Linked DNA regions of Sporocytophaga myxococcoides DSM 11118. The protein of the gene in region 2 interacts with the protein of the main gene of each other region in a pairwise test. Links are inferred from orthologs where the notes say so. Each region holds a gene or a part of one and is shown on either strand. Other genes may lie near its edges.

The links. Proteins that work in one complex are often made in the same cells at the same time.
Region 1: the proteins of K350_RS0122510 (region 2) and secA interact in binary tests that used the Escherichia coli proteins (3 or more experiments, as listed by UniProt). The link is inferred for Sporocytophaga myxococcoides DSM 11118 from one-to-one orthologs.

Annotation. Positions count from the first base shown.
Region 1 is NZ_AUFX01000004.1:205,061-212,890, forward strand. What follows is about bases 1,771-5,702. They hold secA (preprotein translocase subunit SecA), read right to left. Parts: upstream 5,337-5,702; coding sequence 1,971-5,336; downstream 1,771-1,970. Other genes in these bases: K350_RS0103770 (hypothetical protein), read right to left, coding at 1,771-1,981; dapF (diaminopimelate epimerase), read right to left, coding at 5,400-5,702. Outside these bases: K350_RS0103760 (SDR family oxidoreductase), read left to right, coding at 1-165; K350_RS0103765 (M20 metallopeptidase family protein), read right to left, coding at 233-1,423; more of K350_RS0103770, read right to left, coding at 1,430-1,770; more of dapF, read right to left, coding at 5,703-6,170; tRNA (guanosine(37)-N1)-methyltransferase TrmD, read right to left, coding at 6,961-7,656; ribosome maturation factor RimM, read right to left, coding at 7,646-7,830. UniProt on the Escherichia coli protein: Required for protein export, interacts with the SecYEG preprotein conducting channel.
Region 2 is NZ_KE384560.1:989,176-996,035, forward strand. The notes cover bases 2,324-5,285. They hold K350_RS0122510 (acyl-CoA thioesterase), read right to left. Parts: upstream 4,034-5,285; coding sequence 3,614-4,033; downstream 2,324-3,613. Other genes in these bases: K350_RS29975 (glycosyl hydrolase family 8), read left to right, coding at 2,324-2,404; K350_RS0122495 (hypothetical protein), read right to left, coding at 2,561-3,115; K350_RS0122500 (hypothetical protein), read right to left, coding at 3,090-3,314; mltG (endolytic transglycosylase MltG), read right to left, coding at 4,033-5,067; K350_RS0122520 (L-threonylcarbamoyladenylate synthase), read left to right, coding at 5,179-5,285. Outside these bases: more of K350_RS29975, read left to right, coding at 1-2,323; more of K350_RS0122520, read left to right, coding at 5,286-5,808; K350_RS0122525 (lysophospholipid acyltransferase family protein), read right to left, coding at 5,829-6,683; K350_RS0122530 (WbqC family protein), read left to right, coding at 6,760-6,860.

The sequences.
Region 1 (7,830 bases), on a different replicon or contig from region 2:
ATGGCTATACCCGTTGACAAGGCAGTTTCTGAAATGTTATCTAAACTCGAAAAGGGACAAACCGAAATAAGAGTAGGTAAAGTAGAGCTGCTGCACTGGCTTTCCAGAATTGCTCCACAATTTGCAATCAGGATGCTTAACAATGCTACCAGACACAAACAATAATAGGCAGGAATAAAAGGGGCTATAAAAGCAAAAGGGGAAGATTGACATCTTCCCCTTTAAAATAATTTTATGAACCAAGCTCATTGACAGCAAGCCATGCCATCAGTCCTGATCCGGTTTCCAGAGCGGACTCTTCAATATCAAAAGTAGGAGTATGCACTCCGGAAATTATACCTTTAGCCTCATTCCTAACTCCTAGCCTGTAGAAACATGCATCTATCTGCTGAGTATAGTAGGCAAAATCTTCAGATGCCATCCATAAATCAAGGTCAACCACGTTCTCTTCGCCAAGAAAATCTGTAGCAAAGGATTTAAGTCTGCCTGTCAACTCTGGCTCGTTTCTTAAATAAGGATAGCCATTAAGCACGGTAAACTCACATTCTCCGCCCATTCCTTCTGCGATACATTCAGCCATTTTCTTCATTTTGGCATGAGCATCTTTTCTCCATTTCTCATCCAATGTTCTGAAAGTACCCTCGATCTTCACTTCATTAGGAACAACATTGGTTGCGCCATTTGCAATGAATTTTCCAAAGGAAAGAACACAAGGCAGCTTAGGATCACAATTTCTACTTACAATTTGCTGCAATGCAATGATTATGTGAGAAGCAATAAGGATGGGGTCGATGTTTTTATCCGGCATAGCAGCATGACCACCTTTACCTTTTACGGTAACATAAATTTCGTCTGCGCTTGCCATGTACATACCAGAACGGAAGCCAACTTTTCCTGCCGGAATAGCGGGCATTACGTGCTGACCAATAATATTCACAGGAGCAGGATTTTGCAATACTCCAGCTTTGATCATTAAAGAAGCTCCACCAGGTATTTTTTCTTCACCAGGTTGAAAAACCAATTTTATAGTGCCTTCAAATGAATCCCTAACTTCTTGTAATATCCTTGCAGAGCCAAGCAAAGAGGAAGTATGTACATCATGACCACAGGCATGCATCACACCTTCATTCTTTGATTTATAAGGAACATCGTTTGCCTCAATAATTGGAAGCGCATCCATATCAGCTCTCAGAGCGATAATTTTCTTATCTGGATTTCTTCCTTTTATAAGTCCGACAACTCCTGTATCTGCAACGCCTTCCTGAGTTTCAATTCCAAAACTTCTGAGCTTATCAGCTACATACCTGCATGTATTGAATTCCTCAAAAGACAATTCAGGGTTGGCATGCAAATATCTTCTGTCATTTACAGTATCCCCTGCAAACTTTGCAGCCAGCTCTTTTATTCTTGGAACAAGACTCATAAAAATTTACTCTTTGACAATAATGTTAATCTGATCAGGTACAATCTTAGCCTCAGGGAATTCCTCTTTCAGCTTTACATAAAGATTGTTTGCCTCTATTCTGTTAAAGCAATCACCTACCTTCACTCTAAACGTAGGTTGCTTGTACTGAGCATAAATATCTGCATCAGGAAGAATTTTATAAATACGCTCCCTCACTTTTCTTGACTCTTCGCTGCTGTTACCAGAATATACAAGCACTCTGTAACCCTGTGCACTTTTATTGACACTTTTGTTCCTGGCAGCTACGGAATCCACACGAGCATCCGCTGTTTGCCCTGCAGTAGGTGGTGCTCCAGTATTACTTCCATTTGCAGGAGGTGTACTTTTTGTCTCCTTGGAAGAAGTCTTTGCTGGCGCTGAGTCAGTGTCATACTTAGGCCTGTAGGCAGTCAGATCCTCTTTGAACATACCTTTGGTAGTATCCTGTTTCATTTGAGTCTGTCCTTTTGCACAGCTCATCAAAACGAATATAAGACTCAGTAAGCCAAGGCGGCTGATTAGTTTGTTAGTCTTCATCAATGATTACGCATTTATTGTTGTTGATATCATCTTCAACAGTTTTAAATTTCACGTCTTTCTTAATGCTACCGTCATTATATTGAACAGAGACCCTATCGTTACGGCCTGCTATTTTCTCTGATTTAACAGGCTGAACTTTAGGCTGGTCAGGTTCTGACAAAGCAGTAGGCTGACCATTTCCTGAAAGAACGCTTCTTGCTTCATCTTTATTTTCTTTCAGATGCTGAACAGGTCTCGGTTGTCTTGCTTCCTGAACCTCCTCTGCATCTCTCACTGGCAAATCAGCTCTGTAAAGGAATGAAACTGTATCTTCATTGACCTTACCAAGGAATGCCTTAAACATCTGGAACGCCTCAAATTTATATACAAGCAAAGGATCTTTCTGCTCAAATACTGCATTCTGTACAGACTGCTTTAGATCGTCCATATCTCTTAAGTGCTCCTTCCATGCCATATCTATAAAGGCTAGGGAAGCGTATTTCTCAACAGAAGTAACCAGCTCTCTTGAATTTGGTGCAACCAGCTTTTTAAGATCACCGGAAACATTGATACTTCTTCTTCCATCAGTGAAAGGAATCCCTACAGAAGTAACTTCTCTTCCTTTGGTAGCTTCAATTTCCTTAAATATCGGCAATGTTTTTCCTACCAGATTCTGAGCTTTATCAGCGTAGAATTTCAATGCCTCGTTATATAACCTATCTGTTAAAACGTCAGTTTTAAGTTTATTAAAGTCATCCTGAGAGATGCTTGAAGTGAAGCCGAATGTACTATGAATGCTAAGTTTAAAGTCATCATAATTTTCAACTGCTTTTCCATTTGTAACGATGTTCTCAGAAAGGTCATAAATCATCGTCAGGATGTCAAGTTCCAGACGCTCGCCAAATAGAGCATTTCTTCTTCTTGTGTAAATCACTTCTCTTTGAGAGTTCATTACGTTATCATACTCAAGAAGTCTTTTTCTGACGCCAAAGTTATTTTCTTCTACTTTTTTCTGAGCTCTTTCAATTGATTTGGTAATCATTGAATGCTGAATTACTTCACCTTCTTCAAGACCAAGACGGTCCATGAACTTAGCTATCCTATCAGAACCAAACAGACGCATCAGGTTATCCTCAAGACTTACAAAGAACTGAGAAGATCCCGGATCTCCCTGACGACCGGAACGACCGCGAAGCTGTCTGTCTACACGGCGGGATTCATGTCTCTCTGTACCAATAATAGCCAAACCTCCAGAATTTTTAGATTCAGCAGTAAGTTTAATATCCGTACCACGACCAGCCATGTTAGTAGCGATCGTTACTGTAGATGCTTTACCAGCTTCTGCCACAATTTCAGCTTCTTTCTGGTGGTACTTAGCATTTAATACCTGGTGTTTGATATTACGAAGTTTAAGCATTCTGCTCAACAACTCAGAAATCTCAACAGATGTAGTACCTACAAGTACGGGACGTCCCTGCTTTGTTAACTCACTGATTTCATCCGCAACAGCATTGAATTTTTCCCTTACTGTTTTATATACTTTATCTTCTCTGTCGTCTCTGACAATTCCTCTGTTTGTAGGGATAACAACAACATCTAGTTTATAAATCTCCCAGAACTCGCCTGCTTCAGTCTCTGCAGTACCAGTCATACCGGCAAGTTTATGATACATTCTGAAATAGTTCTGAAGTGTGATTGTAGCATAAGTTTGAGTTGCCTCCTCTACTTTCACATTCTCTTTTGCTTCAAGCGCCTGGTGAAGACCGTCAGAGTATCTTCTTCCTTCCATCACACGACCTGTCTGCTCATCAACGATCTTTACCTTATTCTCCACGATGATATAATCAACATCTTTTTCAAATAAAGCATAAGCTTTCAGCAATTGCTGAATTGTGTGAACACGCTGAGATTTGTCTGAATATTCTTTTAATAAAGCTTCTTTCTGAGTAATTCTTATCTCCTCTGGTAGAGCTTTATTGCTTTCAATTGCATCAAGACCTGTAGCGATATCTGGCAGGATAAACAAGTTTGGATCCTCACCTTCTCCCGTGATGAAATCAATACCTTTTTCAGTAAGCTCAATGTTGTTATGTTTTTCATCTATCGTGAAATACAACGGCTCATCTGCTTCAGGCATCATTTTGCCATTTTCCTGCAGGTAATAACTTTCTGTTTTCTGCAAGATGGCTTTGATACCTATTTCACTTAGGTATTTGATTAAAGGCTTAGCTTTCGGAAGACCTCTGTATGCTCTGAAAAGAGCTAATCCACCGGCTTTTTCATCACCATCAGCAATTTTTTTCTTTGCCTCAACAAGGTAATTGTTAACGATTTTCTTTTGTGCTTCTACTATCTTATAAACGCGAGGTTTTAGCTCATAAAACTCGTGCTCATCACCTCTTGGAACAGGGCCGGAAATGATCAAAGGAGTTCTTGCATCATCAATTAACACAGAGTCGACCTCATCGACCATGGCATAAAAATGTTCTCTCTGCACCAGATCATCAGTATCTCTGGCCATATTATCTCTCAGATAATCGAAACCAAACTCATTGTTTGTACCAAAAATAATATCTGCACGATAGGCTGCGGCACGCTCTTCTGAGTTTGCCTCATGCTTGTCAATACAATCTACTGTAAGCCCGTGGAATTCATAAAGAGGCCCCATCCACTCAGAGTCCCTTTTTGCAAGGTAATCGTTAACCGTAACTATATGCACACCCTTACCGGCAAGTGCATTAAGATAGGCAGGGAAAGTAGCAACAAGAGTTTTACCCTCACCAGTTGCCATTTCTGCAATTTTACCCTGGTGCAGCACAACGCCGCCAATGATCTGAACATCGTAGTGGAGCATTTCCCAGGTAATTTCAACACCTGCTGCAACCCATTTATTTTTCCAGTGTGCTTTATTGCCAATGATTTCAACACCTTTTCTTTTCACAGCAACAGCTTTATCAAATTCACCTGCTTCTACTACGATTTCGCCGTTTTCCTTCCATCTTCTTGCAGTTTCTTTAACTACAGCAAAAGCAGTAGGAAGAATTTTCATCAGAACAGCTTCAAGATCTTTGTTTCTCTGCTTCTCAAGCTTGTCTATTTCGCCAAAGGTTTTTTCCTTTTCATTAATATCCAGATCAGGATTGTCGGCAATTTTCTTGTGAAGAGAAGCAATCTGGTCATCCAGAGATTTAAGGTCACTTGCAATAATTCCTTTAAGCTCTGCGGTTTTAGCTCTTAACTGATCGTCCGAAATAGATTTCAATTTCGCATATTCGTCATTTACCAACTGCACATATGGTCCCAGCTCCTTCAAGTCCCTCTCTGATTTGGTACCGAAAATTTTTGTTATTCCTTTGGCTATTAATTCAAACATTGAGATAAATATTTAGAATGCTAAATTTAAGATTTTAATACAATAACTGATAGTTACTCTGTATTAGATTTTTATTGTCCCTTCAAAAACCTGTTTTGCAGGACCAATCAGGTAAATATCTTTATACCCTTTATCAGCTTTTTGAAAAGAGATACTCAGGTCTCCGCCAAGAGTAGTAACAGGAATAGGACTTTTCATCCCTTGCAAAGATGCAACCAATGCTGAAGCGGTAACACCCGTTCCGCAGGAATAAGTTTCGTCTTCCACTCCACGCTCATATGTTCTTACCCACAGCCTGTCACCATCTTTCTCTATAAAGTTTACATTCGTTCCTTCTTTTCTGAAACGTTCGTTATTTCTCACTTTAAATCCCTCGTCGTACACAGCAAATTCTTTGATTTTCTGCACATATTGTACATAATGAGGGCTTCCTGTGTTTAAAAAATAGAATCCATCCCCTGTTTCAACAGCCTCCACATCAATCATTTTGAGATGAACCAGTCCGTCTTTGATATAAGCATCATGCTCACCATCAATTGCAAGGAAAGAGGTTTCATTTCCTATGACTCCCATATCACTAGCAAACTGGACAATACACCTGCCCCCATTTCCACACATAGAACTTTGATTTCCATCAGAATTAAAATAAACCATCTGAAAATCATAATCAGGGTGCTCTTCAAGGAGAATAAAACCATCCGCACCTATACCGAATCTCCTGTCACACAAAAACTTAACAAGATCCGCATTTGCAGTATCAAAGAATTTCTTACGATTATCAATCATGATGAAATCGTTACCTGTTCCCTGATATTTAAAGAATTTTAAATTCATAAAAAATTAATAAACAAATCTACCTGCACAAATATAGGTATTAACAAGGTAGAATACTGTAAAGTTTAACAGGGATTAAGCATTAAAAAAATGTAAATGTTAGTAAACCCATCAGAAGTTTTTAATCAACGAGGGATTTTAATAATTAACGCTATTCTAAATAGTTTATATACATAATTTGAGCTTAAAGCAAAAAAGCCGGCTCTGAGAGACCGGCTTTTAATTTTATGCAGAAGAAAATTAAGCTTTTGCTTTAGCTTTCGCTTTTGGAGCAGCCTTAGCTGTTTTAGCAGGAGCAGAAGCGCCTTTAGCTTTATCTTCAAACTTCTTATCTTCTTTGATTCTTGCTGCTTTACCTTCTTTATCTCTCAGGTAGAACAATCTAGCTCTTCTTACAGAACCTTTTCTTACTAATTCTACCTTTTCAACTGAAGGAGAAAGTACTGGAAAAATTCTTTCTACAGCAACACCACTAGAAATTTTTCTTACAGTAAATGTTTCACCGTTAGTGTTAACATTTTTCCTTTGAATTACTGTACCTTGGAATAGCTGAATTCTTTCTTTATTTCCTTCGGTTATTTTAACGTGGACAGTGATAGTATCACCAGCGTTGAAAGCAGGAAGAGCAGTTCTCTTCTCTTTAGATTCAGCTTCCACAAATTTTATTAAATCGCTCATAATAATAGAGTCTAACGGTTTTTCAAAAACGGATTGCAAATATAATAGCTAATTATTGCAATTACAAATAATAAAAATATTTATTCACATTCACCTCAAAAAAAGTTTAACATTAACCTTCTTCTGAAAAATGTTTATTATAAAGATCTGGCCTTCTGGTCTTTGTTCTTTCGAGAGCTTGTTCAGTCCTCCACTTTTCGATTTCTGCTTCATGCCCACTGAGTAAAACATCAGGAACTTTCCAGCCTTTATATTCAGCTGGGCGCGTAAAAACAGGCGGAGCAAGCATATCGTCCTGAAAAGAGTCTGTCAGAGCAGAAGTTTCATCAGAAAGTACTCCGGGAATTAACCTGATGATGGCATCAGAAACTACTGCTGCAGCCAATTCACCCCCAGAAAGAACATAGTCTCCTATTGTCCATTCGTGGGTTACCAGGTGTTGCCTGATTCTTTCATCTACACCTTTATAGTGACCACACAGAAGAATAATATTATTGAGCAGGCTAAAAGAATTAGCTTTTTTCTGATCAAATTTTTCTCCGTCAGGGGTCATATAAACTACAGCATCATACTTTCTTTCGGCCTTAAGCTTCTGAATACACAAATCAATCGGTTCGGGCATTAAAACCATACCAGCACCACCTCCGAAGGCATAATCATCTACCTGTCTGTGCCTGAATGGAGAAAAATCCCTCAGATCATGCACATAAACCTCTACAAGTTGCTTATCCTGAGCCCTTTTTAAAATAGACTGAGCAAAAAAACTTTCAAGAAGTTTTGGCAGACAAGTAATTATATCAATCCTCATCGTCAGGCTCTCCTTCCTCGGTAAGATAAACATCCATTAATCCAGCAGGAAGGTCTACATAGACAACCTTCTTTTCCTGGTCCGCATTAAGAATAATATCGTCATGCAAAGGAATCAATACCTCCTGATTCTGATAATTCATTTCCAGGAGATCATGCCCGGGAAGCTCAAAAA
Region 2 (6,860 bases):
AACAACTTCTGGTGTTAAAAATGCTGTAATCAATATCGGAAATAACTCTTCTGTTAATCCTTATACTTTCAAAGTAACAGGTAACGGAGATTGTCCACTGCCTACAGCACCTCTTGCCGGTCCTGATCAGTCAACTTGTGATGCATCAGTTACTCTTGCTGGAAATACTCCAACTGTTGGAACCGGAACTTGGTCTATTGTAGGAACGTCTTCTGCAACTATTAAAACTCCATCTTCGGCTACTTCGGTGGTTGAAAATTTGACAGCAGGTCAAAGTGTAACATTAAGATGGACAATTGCCAATACTTGCGGTACTAACTTTGACGAGGTGGTAATTAAAAGGAATGTTACACCAAGTGTTTCTTTCCCTGAAATAACATCAGTTTGTGCCGGAGGATCTGTAGATCTTTTCCCAACTGTAACTGGTGGAACTCAGCCTTATGTTTATACTTGGACTGCAAGTGCTGGAACAGCGCCAACTGGACCTATTCCAACTGTTACTCCATCTGCTACAACAACATATTCATTAGTGGTTAAAGATGCGAACAATTGCTCAAACGTCGCTGTTCAGAAAGTAATTTCTGTTAATGCAAAACCAGTATTAACTGTTACTCCTGCAACATCAGATATTTGTGCTGGTGGATCAGCAGCATTAACTGCAAGTGCAACTGGGGGAACTGTTCCATATTCATATGCTTGGGATTCTGCTCCTGCATTGGTTATTAATAATGACAAAGCAACTGCATCACCTTCTGTAACATCAACATATTATGTGACTGCATCAGATGGAAATGGTTGTACAAGTGATAAGAAAAGTGCTTTAGTTAATGTCACATCTGGTGGTGTTGCTTCTGTTACTATTTCGCCGGCTACAGTTGCTGTTTGTGATGGAACTCCGGTTACCTTAACTGCTACTGGTGTTAATGGTGGTGTACCAACTTATGAGTGGTTTGTTAATGGTAATAAAGTTACTGCGGGGGTAAACGGTTCAGAATTTACTTCTTCTGCTCTGCCAAACAATGCTCAGGTAACAGTTAAAATGACTTCAAGCATTGCTTGTGCTACAGGTTCTCCTGCTACTTCAGGTGCAACAACTGTTACAATTAATTCTCTTCCTTCAGTAGCAGTAAATACATCAGCTGCAGAAATCTGTAATGGAGGATCAGTTAATGTAAGTGCTGTAGTAAATAATGGTAAAGCTCCATATGCTTATGCATGGACATCTTCTGTAGGAAATAAACCTGCTGATGCTGGATCTACTTTAAGCCCGACGGAAACTACAACTTATTCAGTTCAAGTAACCGATGCTAATAATTGCAAAAATACTGTGGCTGCATCTAAACAAGTTGTTGTAAATGCTAAACCTTCAGTTGCTGTTACTCCTTCATCTACAGATGTATGTACTGGACAATCTACTGTTCTTACTGCTAACGTTATCGGAGGAACTGCACCGTTCAACTATCAGTGGACAAATGTTGTGGGTAATACTGCAAGTGTAACAGTAGCTCCAACTGCTGAAACTACTTACTCTGTGGTTGTAACAGATGGTAAAAGCTGTCAAAGTGCTGCAGCAACTTCTTTGGTAAAAGTAAGTTCTACTGTAGAAGCTAAAGTAGTAATTACAGCTTCAACAGAAAAAGCTTGTGATGCTGGAACAAATGCAACATTCACTTTAACATCTCAGGGTGGAGGAACTAGTCCGGTTTATACTTGGTCAGTAAATAACATAAATGCAAGTAATAGTTCTGAAACTTATTCGGCATCGGTAAAACCTGGTGATATCGTAAAAGTTGTAATGACTTCAAGCCTTGCTTGTGCGACAGGTTCTCCAGCAACTTCTAATGTGATCACTATAGCTAATGCAGGTAATATTTGCGTAGTTCCTGCTAAGAAAACTATAACAGGTCCGACATCGGTAACTGCTGGTGATGAAGCTACATATATGACTGATGGTGCCCCTGAAGGATCTGAATATACATGGTCTCTTCCTGAAGGTGCTACAATTGTAGAGCATAATGCAGATTATTCAACTATCAAAGTTAAGTTTGCATCTAATTCGGGAAATGTAGTGCTTCACGAAACAAATCCTGCCGGAACTACTGATTCCGATCCGATTAGTGTAGTTGTTACGCCTGCTGGAATATCTGCTTTATTAAGCAATTCTATAAGCGTAATGCCAAACCCTGGTGTAGACTTCCTAGTTACTTTAGGAGAAGTGTTCTCAGGAAATGTTAATATTATTGTGAAAAATGCTCTTGGTACTTCAGTACTTGAAGAAAATGTATTTAAAGGTTCTTCTTCTGCTGATTACAATGTTAACCTAAGTGGTTTTGCTTCTGGGATTTACTTCCTTGAAATCAGAACTGAGCAAGGTAATGCAGTTAAGAGATTGATAAAACAATAACAATACATCTCTTTAATAAATAAAAGCGGCTACCTCATTAGGGTAGCCGCTTTCTTTTTATACCAGAATGAATCAGTTAATGAATCTTTATTTTGTTCGGCAACTATACATTTATTTTTAAGTACAAATTTGGATTTTCTTTTTAATAAAGAATTTTCAGCTAATAATTCTTATATAATCCTCTTGAATCGAATTTAGTATACATCCATAATCTTTCTCCGAAATATTTGCAAGAGAAATGACTAATTGACCTTCGGAGATCTCAGTTTTTCCAAACTTTGAAATATTATGAATGGAAGTACATTCATAAAGTTTTTCATTTATTTCATCAGAGTGTATTTCATTAAAAGAAAAACAAATTGAATTCATCCCCTTTTCAAGTGTCGAATAATAATTGAATAAAACATTGTTGATCATTAAAGGATGATATGGGCCTGTTTGAAGGGGTATAGTATTCAAGTTTATATGAGTTATGCAGCCGGGATGTTCATACAAAAACAATTTTTTCTGATCCCGGAAGAAGAAATAGGTTGTTTCATTAACACCCCAATATAATCTATAACTGTTGTAAAGCTTATAGTAATCATGTATTAGCGTCCTCTTCAGATCAGAAGCATGAAAACTAATACGATAAGCCGTTTCTTCATTCGAATCATGAATAGGGAAGAGAATAACCTTGCCTTCTTTAATTTCCCGTCCTCCGTTCTTCATAAAGAAACAGAGTGTTTGAGTTGCTTGGCTTTAGTTCTTCATAATTTAAACTTCCTTCTTCTGCATATGGTATTTTATGATAATCACAGAGTTTGTTGTAAGGTAGGTCATTGTTCAAATTGTCGATATAGAGATTAGGAGGGTTAGGCAGAAGTTCAAGAGTCATTTGATTAATGACCGCATAAGGTATTCTTTCCACAAATTTTTAAAGTTTGATAATAAAAAAAAAAGATTTGGGAGCTTAAAGTTAATCAGTTATATGCACCTATTTTTAAAATATTTTATAACCAAAGGTCATTAAGACGAATAGATAAAAATAAAAAACCTCAGTTTTTTCAAACTGAGGTTTTTGCAGAGAGAGAGGGATTCGAACCCCCGGACCTGTTACAGTCAACGGTTTTCAAGACCGCCGCATTCGACCGCTCTGCCATCTCTCTGTGATTTGGACTGCAAAGATAGATAAAATGATATTGTGTCCAAATAATTCAAGTAATTTTTTTAAAATTTTTCCTTAAGAAAATAACTACTTGTTGTTCTTTCAAATTCTTCCGGGGCCACACATGGTTTACCGGTTTCAGAATTCACGAATACTAATGTTGTTTCACCTATATTAAGCAGAACATTTTGTTCATTATATGTTTCGTATTCAAATTTTATTCTGACTCTTGGAATTTCCTTAATAAAAACTTTAATCCTGAGTAAATCATCGTAGAGTGCCGGTTTGATAAACTTTGTTTTATATTCCAGTACAGGCATCATTATGCCGGTTTCTTCTAGTTTTTTGTAGCTTAATCCTAAATGACGCATCATTTCGACACGGGCTACTTCATAGAAAGCAGCATAGTTGCCGTAGTAAACATAGCCCATTTTATCAGTTTCAGCATATCTGACTCTTACCTGAACTTCAAATTCAATCATTATTTAATATTCAGTTTATTTAAAGCTCTTCTATACTTTTCAGCATTCACCTGATGTTGTTCGTATGTTTCTGCGAAATTATGGTGTCCTGTAAGATCGTCACTGGCGCAGAAGTATACATACTTATGATTGGCAGTATTTAGAACAGCATCAATACATTTAGTAGAAGGAAGATTTATGGGTCCTGGAGGAAGTCCTGTATATTTATATGTATTGTAAGGCGAGTCTATAGCAAGGTGACCATCATAAATTCTTTTAATTGTAAAATCACCTACAGCGAATTTAACAGTTGGGTCTGCTTGCAAAGGCATTCCCTGTCTTAGCCGGTTTATATAAACTCCTGAAATGATTGATCTTTCATCTTGTTTGTTAGTTTCTGCCTCTACGATAGATGCCAGAATTGTAATTTCCACTGGAGTAAATCCAAGACTTTTAGCTTGAGCTTTTCTTTCATTGTTCCAGAAACTATCGTATTCTTTTTTCATCCTATCAAAGAGTTCTTTCCCTTTAATATTCCAGTATACTTCATAAGTATTGGGAATAAACATGGTAATGATTGTTGTGGTGTCAAAACCATACTGGGAAACAAATTTAGGGTCACTTAATAATTTCAGAATTTCCTCTTTAGAAAGAGACAATTGGTTATCAAGTTTTTCAGCTAAATCTTGTTTAAGTCTTATTGTATTAAAAACAAGTTTAGCTGGCTCTTGTCTGCCTCGTTTTAACATGCGAACTGCATTTAAATTTGACATATTGGCAGAAATACGATACATCCCCGGCTTTACAGCCTCCTGATAACCTAAAAGCCTGGATATAAATGCGAAAGACAAATAGTCAGTTACTATTTCATTCTTTTTTAAACTATCTGAAACAGTTTGGAAATTAGCACCTTCAGGAATAAACAAGTATGTATCACCTTTTTTAAATTGCAGATTAGGTGTGAAGAAAATCTGGTATGCATAAAATGAAAAGCATACAAATGAAATTGCAAAAACAACTGCAAAGACTTTAATTTTGTACTTTCTATCTTTCATAAGTCTTCAAAAATAATCAATTCATTTGGAAACAGGAAAAGGGTATTAAGAGGTTCTATTTAAAGTGTGAATTTTTAATAAATAAAATAAGGTTTATATTAAAAAGCAGGGATGAAAGCTAAATTAATAAAAATTAACCCAATAAATCCGCAAATGAATAAAATCGCGGAGGTGGTAGAAGTTTTGCAAAAAGGTGGGGTTATTATATATCCAACGGATACTGTATATGGAATTGGATGTGATATACATAATCAAAAGGCGGTAGAGAGAGTTTGTAAAATTAAAAATATCAACCCTCAAAAAATAAATCTTTCTTTTATCTGCTACGATTTAAGTCATATTTCGGAATACACAAAAAATTTACCAACAAACATTTTTAAAATTATGAAGAAGGCTTTACCAGGTCCTTTTACATTTATTTTAAATGCAAGTGGGAAAGTACCTAAAATTCTTCATACTAAAAAAAATACTGTAGGAATAAGAGTTCCTGATAATACAATTCCTCGACTGATTGTTAAGGAATTAGGAAACCCTATTATTACAACTTCAATAAAAGATGAAGATGCAATACTGGAATATTCAACAGACCCTGAATTGATTTATGAGAGATTCAAAGGACTTGTGGATATCGTCGTTGATGGTGGGTTGGGGAATATTGAGGCTTCTACTATTGTAGATTGTACGACTGACGAGCCTGAAATTTTACGTGAAGGTCTAGGAAAGATTGAGGAAGTATTATAACCTGTTTGGTTATAATACTTTTAGCTTTTTAGCCAGACGTTTTTCCAGCGTTTGTGAGACCAAAGCCAATCTGAGGGAGATTCTATTATGGTTTTTTCAAGTGCTTTAGCATATTTTTCAACAAGAGAAAATTTTTCTTCAGGAAAGGGTGGTTCAGCCAAAAGTTCATATTTTGTTTCATAAAATCCTCTCTTTATTCGTTTCATGCTGAGATAAAATACGGGAAAGGATGTATTTCGTGCTATTTTGTCAGCCCCCACGAAAAAAGGCGTGTCTTGATTTAAAAATTTGGTCCAATACTGAATTTCACCTCCCGGAGGTGTTTGATCTGCAACCATCGCAATACCTCTAGTAATGTCTTTTCTCTTGATAATACTTCTTAACGTATCTTTCATTGGAATCAAGTTAGCTCCAAATTTGGACCTCATTTTTAAGAAAAAAAGATCTGAGCTTTTGTTTTTTAAAGGACGGTAGATAGCATCAACACTATATTCTGAAAGCATAGAGGAACTTAAGAGGAGCCATTCCCAGTTACATTGATGCCCTGTGAGAACTATAATAGACTGACCTTTTCTCAGGTATTCAAGAGGAAGCTCAATATTTTTTTGTATGACTTTCTTATTTAGCTGATCTTTTGTTAGAGAAGGAATTAATAGTGTTTCCAGAATGGTATCAGTAAGATTAGAATAAAATTTTCTGGATATTAAGTTCAGCTCATGGACTTCCTTTTGAGGAAAGGAATTTTGAAGATTTTGAAATACAACTTTTCTTCGGTATTTGATTATATGATAGAGTACAAAACTTAAAAAATCAGAGAATAAATAAATCAATGAATTTGGGATAAAATAAAAGACAACTTTTAAAATCGAATACATTGGGGGAGATAATTATTACGAATGGATAAATTTATTAAAATCATTTCTAAAATTGTATTAAATTTTTAGAACATTGATGCAACAAGAATCACAAAGAATAGTATTAGACTTACAGTACCTTCCCTGTATCGAATATTTTTTAAATATATTGAAAGCGAAGGAAGTTGTTTTTGAAAA